Regions from separate parts of the Agrobacterium bohemicum genome, predicted to be linked through region 3. Evidence: predicted binding sites of a transcription regulator. Region 3 holds the regulator's gene; each other region holds the start of a gene.
The links. Region 3 encodes LexA, which represses DNA repair genes until DNA is damaged. Its sites were predicted from a motif close to TGTTCNNNNTGTGTTCNG; they were not measured.

Region 1: a site for LexA is predicted at 1,866-1,883, ahead of recA (recombinase RecA). Genes of this name have one in related genera too.
Region 2: a site for LexA is predicted at 2,000-2,017, ahead of ATO67_RS19360 (ATP-dependent helicase). Genes of this name have one in related genera too.

The regions. Positions count from the first base shown of each region.
Region 1 is NZ_KQ961023.1:366,771-370,947, reverse strand. Features, by position in the region: gene ATO67_RS01755 (pseudouridine-5'-phosphate glycosidase) at 1-795, opposite strand, end outside; gene ATO67_RS01750 (carbohydrate kinase family protein) at 827-1,765, opposite strand; gene recA (recombinase RecA) at 2,012-3,100, shown strand; gene alaS (alanine--tRNA ligase) at 3,292-4,177, shown strand, end outside.
Region 2 is NZ_KQ961035.1:98,114-102,290, reverse strand. Features, by position in the region: gene ATO67_RS19360 (ATP-dependent helicase) at 1-1,961, opposite strand, end outside; gene ligD (DNA ligase D) at 2,187-4,177, shown strand, end outside.
Region 3 is NZ_KQ961023.1:239,326-243,502, reverse strand. Features, by position in the region: gene ATO67_RS01170 (ComEC/Rec2 family competence protein) at 1-663, shown strand, start outside; gene ATO67_RS01165 (glutathione S-transferase family protein) at 759-1,436, opposite strand; gene lexA (transcriptional repressor LexA) at 1,821-2,543, opposite strand; gene kdsA (3-deoxy-8-phosphooctulonate synthase) at 2,814-3,662, shown strand; gene eno (phosphopyruvate hydratase) at 3,887-4,177, shown strand, end outside.

The sequences.
Region 1 (4,177 bases), 130 kb from region 3:
GCCGCTGATCTCGTCTTCCTCAGCATGGGACAAAGCACGCTGAATGTAGAATTCCATTTCCTCGCTGGAAATCTCATCTTCTTCCGGCACCGGGTTGGCAACCAGCATGCCGCCCGCAATGCCCAATTGTTCGCGGGTGGTCTGGAAGTTTGCGATCGCAGCGGGGCTATTGAGCGAGAGCGGGCTTTTCAGGCCAGAAGCGCGCGACCAGAAGGCTGGGAACTCGGTGGAGCCGAACGTCACAACGGGAACGCCCTGTGTTTCCAGAACTTCCAGCGTTTTGGGAATATCGAGGATCGCCTTTGCGCCCGCGCAGACAACGATCACGCCTGTCCTGGCGAGCTCGGTCAAATCGGCGGAAATATCGAAACTTTCTTCCGCGCCGCGATGCACACCGCCGATGCCGCCTGTCGCAAATACCTTGATACCGGCATAGTCTGCAGCGATCATGGTTGCGGCAACCGTCGTCGCGCCGGTGCGGCGCTCCGCAATGGCGAAAGCGATATCGGCGCGCGAAACCTTCATTGCATCTGTCGTCTGTGCCAGTGCCTCCAGTTCATGCTTTTCCAGCCCGATATGCAGCGTACCATGAAGGACCGCGATGGTTGCTGGAACAGCGCCTTGGTCACGAATGATCTGTTCCACGGATTCGGCCATCTGGATGTTGCCGGGATAGGGCATGCCATGGGTAATGATGGTGGATTCGAGCGCAACGATAGGCGCGCCGCGCTGTTTTGCGGCGGCAACTTCTTTGGAATAGGCGATGGAAAGAAGCGCGGGCTGTGATTTTGTCATTGTCTTATCCGGGTTTATTTAAACGATCTCTTCACAACATTTCGGCCGATGGCACAAGAGCCAGCATGGCGTTCAATGTTGCAGCAGAAAGCTCTGTTGCAGTGGCGTAAGGTGATTGTACCGTGATAGCCGCTGCCGCTGCTCCATGACGCAGAGCCTCACCAATTGATTTGCCGTCCCCAATCGCAGCAAGATAACCAGATGCCATGGCATCACCGGCACCTGTTACATCCTGCACATCTTCAATGAGCGGCGGGTGGAGAATGGCCGTTTCCTTTTCAGAAAACGCTACGACGTGCCGGGCACCACTGGTTATAACACCACCGCGTAGACCAATCGCCCTGAGATGCCTCGGCCACTCTCGCACATCGTTTACGTCGGTACCCGTCAGCGCGCGCGCTTCAGCTTCATTCATGAACAGCATGTGGATATCGGGTAGGGCGGCCTTCAGCCTCACGGCTTTGGCAGGGGATATGGCGATGGCAGCCAGCATCTTTTCGCAAGCGCGCGCGGAAACACCGACAGCGCGCAGTGTATCGTCTGGCAGGTTCGCATCACACAAAATGATGTCGCTAGCCATGATGGCATCGCGCACGGCGCGCACGCGCAGGCGGCGCGGTGTGAACAGCTTGTAGAGGTCCATGTCGGCTATGGCAATAACGAGATTTCCATCTCGTTCAAGAATGGCGGTATAGCTGGGGGTGCTGCGATCCAGAAATGTGAAAGGAGTATCCTCCACGCCTGCCTCGAGTGCGGCAGCGGCAACAGTTTCGCCATTGGAATCACCGCCGCGTGGGGCGATAATCCTGACCATGAAACCAAGGCGTGCCAGATTGCGTGCCGCGTTGAACCCGCCACCGCCCGCTTCTTCCATCCATGAGCCGGGATTGCTGGCGCCCGCGACTGTTTCCGCCTCGATCATGCCCCGTCGGTCAATATGCGCGCCGCCCAGAACGAGTATTTTATTCACGTCAAACTTCCTCTCCGGATCGGTGACCGACATTCCGATTCGTGCATCTCTTGTATTGAAAACCGTTCCATATCAGTCATTTTTTCCACAAGATGAAAAGAAAAACAAAAGTAGAACAAAGGACTTATCCATATTTGTTTTCAATATGATGCTACCGGCTTGTGGCATGAGAACAAATAAAGTACAAAACGGTCACAGAGAGCTTCATTGCCTGTGCGGCTTCAATAACCTAAAGGTGGTTTTCAGATGGCACAAAATTCTTTGCGTCTTGTAGAGGACAAAGCAGTGGATAAAAGCAAGGCACTGGAAGCGGCGCTTTCCCAGATCGAACGTTCGTTCGGCAAGGGATCGATCATGAAGCTCGGTTCCAATGAAAGTATCGTCGAGGTCGAGACCATTTCTACGGGCTCGCTCAGCCTTGATGTCGCACTTGGTATTGGCGGTCTGCCCAAGGGCCGTATCATTGAAATTTATGGACCGGAAAGCTCCGGTAAGACAACGCTTGCTTTGCAGACGATTGCTGAAGCGCAGAAAAAGGGCGGTATTTGCGCATTTGTGGATGCCGAACATGCGCTTGATCCGGTCTATGCCCGCAAGCTCGGCGTCGATCTTCACAACCTGCTGATTTCGCAGCCGGACACAGGTGAACAGGCGCTCGAAATCACCGATACGCTGGTGCGCTCCGGTGCCGTTGACGTTCTGGTCATCGACTCCGTTGCGGCCTTGACGCCGCGTGCGGAAATTGAAGGCGAAATGGGCGATAGTCTTCCGGGCCTTCAGGCTCGCTTGATGAGCCAGGCGCTGCGCAAGTTGACGGCTTCGATTTCCAAGTCGAAGACCATGGTCATCTTCATCAACCAGATACGTATGAAGATCGGCATTTCCTACGGTTCGCCTGAAGTTACGACGGGCGGCAACGCGCTGAAGTTCTACGCTTCGGTACGCCTTGACATTCGCCGCATCGGTGCCGTCAAGGATCGCGAAGAAGTCGTTGGCAACCAGACGCGCGTCAAGGTTGTCAAGAACAAGATGGCACCTCCTTTCAAGCAGGTCGAATTCGACATCATGTATGGCGAAGGCGTTTCCAAGACCGGCGAGTTGGTGGATCTAGGCGTGAAGGCCGGTCTGGTCGAAAAGGCCGGCGCTTGGTTCTCCTACAAGAGCCAACGTCTGGGGCAGGGCCGTGAGAACGCGAAAACCTTCCTGAAGGAAAATCCAGCGGTGGCGGAGGAGATCGAACTGGCGCTTCGCCAGAACGCTGGTCTGATTGCTGAAAAGTTCCTCCAGAATGGTGGACCTGAAGCGGATGCCGACGGTGTTGATCCTGAAGCATGATCTGCCGTTGCCGAACGTAGAGTGAGGCAATATTTGATCGTTTGAAGACAAAGGTCGTGCGATTGTGTCGCGCGGCCTTTATTTGTGCTGTAACCCCACCCTCTTTGGCTGGACAGGCAGGGTGGCGAGCGATAAAAGCCAGTGTTTTTTATGCTATGGCCGCGGTATCGCGTGGAAATGAAGGACTTCTGATGAGCGGTGTAAATGAAATCCGGTCGACCTTCCTCGACTACTTCAAGAAGAACGGTCACGAGATCGTGCCATCCAGCCCGCTCGTTCCGCGCAACGACCCGACGTTGATGTTCACGAATGCCGGCATGGTTCAGTTCAAGAACGTTTTCACCGGATTGGAGAGCCGCCCCTATTCCACGGCAGCGTCGTCGCAGAAATGCGTGCGCGCAGGGGGCAAGCACAACGACCTCGACAATGTCGGCTATACCGCACGTCACCACACCTTTTTTGAAATGCTCGGAAACTTTTCCTTTGGCGACTACTTCAAGGAAGAGGCGATCACGCACGCCTGGAACCTGATCACCAAGGAATTCGGTATCGACAAGAACCGTCTGCTGGTGACTGTATATCATACCGATGACGAAGCCTTTAACCTCTGGAAGAAGATCGCTGGTTTTTCCGACGATCGCATCATTCGCATCCCGACCAGCGACAATTTCTGGGCGATGGGTGATACCGGTCCGTGCGGTCCCTGCTCGGAAATCTTCTATGACCATGGCGATCATATCTGGGGCGGACCTCCCGGTTCCGCAGATGAAGATGGTGACCGGTTCATCGAAATCTGGAACCTCGTTTTCATGCAGTATGAACAGGTGTCCAAGGAAGAGCGCATCAACCTGCCGCGTCCATCTATCGATACCGGCATGGGGCTTGAGCGTATTTCTGCGCTGCTTCAAGGCAAGCATGACAATTACGACACCGACCTGTTCCGCGCATTGATTTCGGCCTCCGTCGAAGCGACCGGCGTTCCAGCCGAAGGCGAAAACCGCGCGAGCCACCGCATCATTGCCGACCATCTGCGCTCCACCGCGTTCCTCATTGCAGATGGCGTTCTGCCATCGAATG
Region 2 (4,177 bases), on a different contig from region 3:
TATTGCAGCAGCGTCGCTGGGATGAACCGAGAACGCGACGCATAAACATGCCGATCGCCCTGCAAGCTCTGTCCGTGCGTGTAAAACCGTAGCGGCGTAATCAGCGCCAGACTGTCTTTGGCTCGTGTCATGCCGACATAGAGCAGGCGTCGCTCTTCTTCAAGCTCCTGCGTCGTCCCTGTCCCGAGGTCTGACGGTATGCAGCCATCGACAACGTTCAGGATGAAGACCGAGCGCCATTCCTGCCCCTTGGCCGAGTGAATGGTCGACAGGATGAGATAGTCTTCATCGAGTAGCGGTACTCCCGCCTGATCACTCGTGGCATCCGGCGGGTCTAGCGTCAGTTCGGTCAGGAAACGTTCGCGCGAAGGATAGCCGCTGGCAATTCGCTCGAGTTGCAGGAGGTCGGCCTTGCGAGTATCGGCATCTTCGTGGATGCGGTCGAGATTGGGTTCGTACCAGAGACGGGCCTGCGCGATATCCGACGGCCAGCCTTCCTGCGTTTTGCGAAGCCCTCTCAGCAATTGAACGAACGACGTCCAGTCCTCACCAGTCTTCGGTGGTGGTGGGATTTCAGCAAGTGCCAAGAGCGGTTCGGGATCGGACGCGATCGTGTCGAGAATGGTGCCGGCTTTCTTGGGTCCAATGCCAGGCAGCATTTGCAAAAGGCGAAAACCCGCAACCCGGTCGCGTGGGTTCTGAGCGAAACGCAACACCGCCAGCATGTCTTTAACATGGGCGCTGTCGAGAAACTTCAGGCCACCGAATTTCACAAAGGGAATGTTTCGACGGGTGAGTTCGATTTCGAGCGTTCCGCTGTGACTGGAGGTGCGAAACAAAACAGCCTGCTGCTTGAGCGTCATTCCGGTTTCGCGATTGGCCAGCACCTGCTCGACAATGTAGTTCGCCTGTTCGGTTTCGTCCTTGACGGTAACGAGTTTGGGTCGCTCGAGCGACTCCCGTTCGGTCCATAGGTTCTTGGTGAAACGCTCGCGCGCCAGTTCGATGACACCGTTGGCTGCCGCCAGAATGGGCTGGGTCGAACGATAGTTGCGATCGAGGGTGATGACATCAGCGGCAGGGCTGAAGGATGTGGGGAAGTCCAGAATGTTGCGAACGGTCGCTGCCCGGAACGAATAGATTGACTGGGCATCGTCGCCAACGACGGTCAGGCCTCGCCCGCCGGGTTTGAGCGCCATCAAAACAGACGACTGGAGTTTGTTGGTATCCTGATATTCGTCGACCATGACATGATCGAAGCGATTGCCGATATCGTCAGCGAGATCGGGATCGCTGACCATCTGCGCCCAGTAGAGCAGAAGGTCATCGTAATCGAGAACGTTCTGTGCTTGCTTGGCCTCGACATAGGCTCCAAACAATTCCTTCAACTGTTCTTCCCAAGTGGCGACCCATGGATAGTGCTGTCTCAGAATCTCGTTCAGCGGCGTCTGCGAGTTGACTGCGCGTGAATAGATCGCGAGACAGGTGCCCTTGGTCGGGAAGCGGCTTTCCGTCTTGGAAAATCCGAGCTCGTGCCGCACGAGGTTGATCAGGTCGGCGCTATCCTCACGGTCATGAATGGTGAAGTCGAGGTTGAGACCGATCTGCTCGGCATACATCCGCAACAGTCTCGCACCGATCCCGTGGAACGTGCCGGACCATGCTAACGCGTCCGTCAGGACGCCGGCATTTGCACCCAGGACGTTCCGGCAGATGCGCTCGACGCGTCGGGCCATTTCCGAGGCGGCTCTACGCGAAAAGGTCATCAGGAGAATACGGCGCGGATCCGCACCATTCACGATGAGATGTGCCACGCGGTGTGCCAGAGTGTTGGTCTTACCGGAGCCTGCACCTGCAATGATCAACAGCGGCCCGGCCGCGCTGCCCTCAGTCAACCCAACGCCATGCTCGACGGCTTTGCGCTGCTGCTCGTTCAGTTTTTCGAGGTAGGCAACTGCCATAAGAGCTCGCTTGATGCAGAAAGTGGAAGGGAAGCGTTATGAACAAATGCGGAACATATATTGTCGCTGGATAATTTGGAAGGTCATTTTTCATATCTCTAAACAATCATTCACCCTGAGAGCCGTTGGTTCGAACTTACCATGAGCCAAGGCGTTGAGGTCTATGAGAATGAGCAATGGGCGCTGCCTCAAGCGGTCCCGCGTTGGTGAGTAGGGGTGGATGTCATGGCCGACAATCTTAGCAAGTACCGATCCAAGCGTGATTTCAAGCAGACGGGAGAGCCGAGCGGAGAGGTCGACGTCAAGGCATCCAACCGTCGCCGCTTTGTTATTCAGAAGCATGATGCGACGCGACTGCATTACGATCTTCGTATTGAGCTCGATGGCGTCTTCAAATCCTGGGCTGTGACCAGAGGTCCTTCTCTTAATCCTGATGACAAGCGGCTTGCCGTCGAGGTCGAAGACCATCCACTGGACTACGGTGACTTTGAGGGCACGATACCGAAGGGTCAGTATGGTGGCGGTACGGTTATGCTGTGGGATCGCGGCTATTGGGAGCCGGAGGGTAAAAAGACCCCCGAGGAGGCACTGGCGAGGGGTGATTTCAAGTTCACTTTGGAAGGTGGACGACTGAATGGAAGCTTTGTTTTAGTGAGGATGCGCAACGACCGCGACGGGGGCAAGCGCACCAACTGGCTGCTAATCAAACACCGCGACGATTATGCGGTCAACGAGAACGGAGCAGCGGTACTGGATGACAATCTGACGTCCGTCGCTTCCGGTAGAACCATGGAGGCAATCGCCGCTGGCAAAGGGAAAAAGCCCAAGCCATTTATGACGCAAGGCGATACGGTTAAGGCAGACGCGGTGTGGGACAGCAATGAGGGTCTTGCCGCCGAGGAGCGCAAGGCTGGCACGAAGACGTCGCCGAAGAAGAAGGCGGCTCGACCAAAGGCAGCCAAGTCAACAAACGCTGAAACGGCGATGCCGAACTTTATCGCCCCGCAGCTCTGCGAGAGCCTAACACGTCCACCGGTGGGCAAAGGCTGGATCCACGAGATCAAATTCGACGGCTACCGGGTGCAGATGCGTGTCACAGGCGGTGAGGTGACGCTGAAGACCCGCAAAGGTCTGGATTGGACCTCCAAATGGCCTGCGATCGCGGAGGCGGCGTCGGCGCTTCCTGACTGCATCATTGATGGTGAGATATGTGCCCTTGACGAACGAGGTGCACCTGATTTCGCTGCGTTGCAGGCCGCGCTTTCTGAGGGGACGACCGACGATCTTGTCTATTTCGCGTTCGATCTGCTGTTTGCCGGTGATGAAGATTTGAGAGAGCTTCCCCTGACGGAGCGCAAATCCCGTTTGGAAACACTGATGTCCGATACGGGCGAGGACGCACGCCTGAGGTTTGTCGAACACTTCGAGACGGGCGGCGACGCCGTGCTGAAGTCAGCATGCCGTCTATCGCTCGAAGGTATCGTGTCCAAGGAGGCAGATGCTCCTTACGTGTCCGGCCGGACGAAGACATGGGCGAAATCCAAATGTCGCGCTGGTCATGAAGTGGTCATCGGTGCCTATGCTAAGACCAATGGAAAATTTCGTTCGCTGCTGGTTGGTGTCTTCAGCGGCAAGCACTTCGTCTATGTCGGGCGTGTCGGTACAGGGTATAGCGCGAAGACGGTCCAACAACTTTTGCCGCAGCTTCAAGCGATGGAAACGGCCAAATCTCCTTTCACAGGAATAGGGGCACCGAAGACGTCAGACGATATCGTCTGGCTCAAGCCCGAGCTCGTTGCCGAGATCGAATTCGCCGGATGGACCGCGGACGGTCAGGTTCGACAGGGTGCGTTCAAGGGGCTGCGGGAAGACAAGCCTGCTGCGGAGGTGGAAGCAGAAGAGCCCGCAACGCCATCGGATGTGGATGTCCCTGATCCCGAGACCGACAAGCCACCACCCGAGCGTTCCCGCAGAGGCGCAAAGGAAGAGGTCATGGGTGTTATGATTTCAAGCCCCGACAAGGCGCTCTGGCCAGACGCGGTTGATAAAAAGCCTGTTACCAAGGTTGACCTCGCCCGGTACCACGAGGCTGTCGGAGCGTGGATGATCGATCATATCAAAGGTCGGCCATGCTCGATCCTTCGTTGCCCTGATGGCATTGGTGGCGAACAGTTCTTCCAGCGCCACGCCATGCCTGGAACGTCGAACCTTCTGGA
Region 3 (4,177 bases):
CGCAACAAGCCGGATCTGCTGATCTTCGAAGACGGTTCTCTTGTGGCATTGACGTCTAAAGACACTGTTGCGACCACCAAATCCCGCGCCTCCGGTTTTGTCTATGAGCAATGGGAAAGAGCGGTGCCTCTACCGGGGCGTCACATTCCGCCGAAAATGCTGGAGCGTTTGACGTCACCTGATGGTGACGATGGTGTTGGAACCGATGCTTCATCATCCCGTGTTATCGGCCTGACCGACCTCGATAAATCGAAGATGAAGAAGGAGATGCAGGCAGCATCGGCAGACATGAATATTTTCACCTGCCGCAAAGACATGTGGTGCGCGGGAAAGTCGAGCACCGGCGTAACTGTCGCCGTGGTCTCCAACACGGCGCTGACTGGCACGGCATGCGATGTTGCCGACGTCGTCGTTATCACACGCAGGACATCCTTAGAGACGTGTCGATCCGGTGCAGTTCTGATCACTCAAGAAACATTGCGACGCACCGGCTCCATGGAAATCTGGCTTGGTTTCAAAGGTGAACCCGTTGCGAGGGCAAGTGCTGCGATGCATGGTCAGAACCGCTCATGGAGCATGCATCGCAGCTACGACTGGCGCAGCAGAGAGTTCACTCAAAAGCTTCCAGCTCACATTGAGCAGATGTTGTCTCGCCAACCTTAGCGCGTTGACGGAGAAACGGGGGGGTGTAACTGCTACGTGCCGCAGTCGACACCGTCTTCCGTAACCCATGCTAAAAAGCTGCGTTCGCCTCTGCGTTATTCTGCGCGCAGATCTTCCGTCCACTCTCCGACTGCCCCGGCCTCAGCTTCGTGGCCAGCATCCCGCCATGTTTCCAGCAAGGCTGCGTCTTGCCATTCCTGCATCGCAGGTAGTGAAAGTAGCCGGTTTTTATAGGCGTCTGCTTCCACCGACAGCGGCGTGTTATAGGTTTGGAAACGGAACGCGACCGGGCAATAAAACGCATCAACAGCGGTGAATTTCTCTCCCGCCAGAAATGGGCCTCCAAACGAGGACAGACCTTGCCGCCACAACGCATCGATACGTAAAATGTCCTTCATTAAAGGCTCATTGATTGCCGATGGACGAATACGCAAGCCGACGGTCATCGGGTGTTCATTGCGCAGGCTCTGAAAGCCGGAGTGCATTTCGGCAGAGGCCGAGCGAGACCATGCGCGCGCTTTGACGTCGGATGCCCATACACCATCGTGGCGTTCTGCCAAATATTCTGCGATTGCGAGCGTATCCCAAACAGTTAGGTCATCTTCGACAAGACATGGAACCTTGCCTGTAGGAGAGAAATCCAGAAAATTGTCGTTCGATGTTCCAAACTTCACGAGCTTTTCGTCAAACGCAATCCCAAGTTCTTTCATCAAAACCCAAGGTCGCAGCGACCACGAAGAATAATTCTTATTGGCTATATAAAGATCATACATGGCATTTCCCCTCGTTACCCAGCATGCCTAGCGCGAGAATACCGCATGATCCAGACGGTCGAGACGATGACGCTTATCAAACTATTTGATGGACAGCCTCGGTTGTACTCAAAGCAAATTTCAAAAGAGTCAATTAAGCGAGGGCTACCAATCATCTTGCCAATTCGGCAAAGACCATCGAACTCCAGTCGCCAATCTAAAAAATGATTACCCGGATAACAAGTTGGAGGCCGCCGAAGACAAAAAAAGAAGTTTTGTTGCTGTAATGAATTGCTGAACGCGGCCACGACCCGTCGCTGGGCGCCTAATCATAATGACGATAAACGGAGCCGCTCGATTGAAGTTAAAAAAGGGCAAATCAGGCTCAAGCTTGCCTTTACACTCTTAATGGTACCGGCGGATCAGTCCAACGAGTTTGCCTTGAATTTTTACTCTGTCAGGCCCGAAAATGCGGGTCTCGTAGGCAGGGTTTGCAGCCTCTAGTGCGATAGATGCACCTTTGCGCCGAAACCGCTTTAAGGTCGCTTCTTCATCGTCGACCAGAGCGACGACGATATCGCCCGGATTTGCGGTGTTTACGTCGCGAATGATAACGGTATCGCCGTCGAAAATCCCGGCTTCGATCATCGAATCGCCTTTGACTTCCAGTGCATAATGTTCGCCCGAGCCCAGCATATCCATCGGAACGACAACGTCGTGGGTGTTGTTCTGGATCGCAGAAATAGGCACGCCAGCAGCGATTCTGCCCATCACAGGGACACTCACGGCATTGGACAGGCTGTCGTTGGTGGCAACGGGACGCGCTATTGGCTCCGCTGGCTTCGACTTGCCCAGACTACCTTCGATAACGCTCGGAGAAAAGCCACGCTGCGGTTTAGCTCGAGGAGAGTATGATTCGGGAAGTTTGATAACTTCCAATGCGCGGGCTCTATTCGGTAGCCGGCGAATAAAACCACGTTCTTCCAAGGCGGTGATCAACCGATGGATGCCTGACTTCGAAGCTAGGTCGAGTGCATCCTTCATTTCATCGAAAGATGGAGGCACGCCAGACTCCTTCATTCTCTCATGAATGAATAAAAGCAATTCCTGCTGTTTGCGCGTGAGCATGAAGAAACACCCTTGGAGATTCGAGGCGGAGATTCGTGAAACAAATACAGAACGAACACTATATGTTCCATATGTGTTCTGCAATCCCTTAAAATTCCGTCAAATTCATTTAAGCGTTTTCGGATGATTAAATTCGTATTCCGGAGTCGTCATGAATATCCTCGACAGTGACTCCGGCACAGCTTGCTGCTAAGTGCATGCCCAATACAGATTTGGGATTATTTCGGTGGCACGCCATCGAGACCGTCCGCTATATGCTGAGGGAAGACGATGAGTGTGACGAACAATCTGAAAGTTGTGGCGGGGCAGGGCTCCAAGGCGGTGTCGTTTGCCAATACCGAACGTTTCTCGCTGATCGCCGGACCGTGTCAGATGGAGAGCCGCGACCACGCGTTCATGATTGCAGAAACGCTCGCGGAACTATGCAGCAGGCTTGGGATCGGGCTAGTCTACAAATCGTCTTTCGATAAGGCCAATCGTACGTCGCTTTCCGGCCAACGCGGCATCGGCATCGATAAGGCGTTGGAGATTTTTGCTGAGCTGAAGACGCAGTTTGGTTTTCCCGTGCTGTCGGACATTCATACGGAAGAGCAGTGCGGCATCGTTGCGCCGGTGGTTGATATTCTACAGATTCCGGCTTTCCTCAGTCGTCAGACTGACCTCCTTGTCGCGGCCGCGAAAACCGGTCGCGTCATAAACGTCAAAAAAGGCCAGTTTCTGGCGCCATGGGACATGAAGAACGTGCTGGCGAAGCTGAATGAAAGCGGAAACCCGAACGTTCTCCTGTGTGAACGTGGCGCGTCCTTCGGTTACAACACACTCGTGTCCGACATGCGTTCACTTCCAATCATGGCATCGCTTGGCGCGCCCGTCGTTTTTGATGCGACCCACTCCGTACAGCAACCGGGCGGGCAGGGTGGGTCGACCGGTGGTCAGCGTGAGTTCGTGGAAACGCTGTCCCGGGCGGCTGTCGCGGTCGGTATCGCGGGTCTTTTTGTTGAAACGCACGAAGATCCGGACAACGCTCCGTCAGATGGACCCAACATGGTTCACTTGAAGGATATGCCGAAGCTTCTTGAGAAGCTGTTGGCCTTCGACGACATCGCCAAAGCCGCCTGACCGGTTTTGGCCCCAATCGGCCTTTATCTAAAACCGGCACATTGAGTGGGCGCTGTCATTGTAATTTCTTTTGCATCGTCTACAGCAACTGAAGACATTCAATCGACTCGCAGCTCTGGCGACCGGTTTTATCGCGCAGCCAATCCGAAAAGCGCTTCACAGTGTTCGGGATGCGCTTTAAGACAGGCAGCTGAAAAAACTGTTCCAGTCCCAAGGGAGAGATCATGACAGCCATTACCGACATCATCGCACGCGAAATCCTCGACAGCCGTGGTAACCCGACTGTTGAAGTCGATGTCTATCTGGAAGACGGCTCCTTCGGCCGTGCGGCCGTTCCATCGGGTGCCTCGACAGGTGCGCATGAAGCCGTTGAGTTGCGCGATGGTGGCAAGCGTTACCTCGGTAAAGGTGTCGAGAAGGCAGTTGAGGCCGTCAACACGGAAATCTTCGACGTTCTTGGTGGTTTCGATGCCGAAAGCCAGATTCATGTCGATAACACTCTGATCGAACTGGAT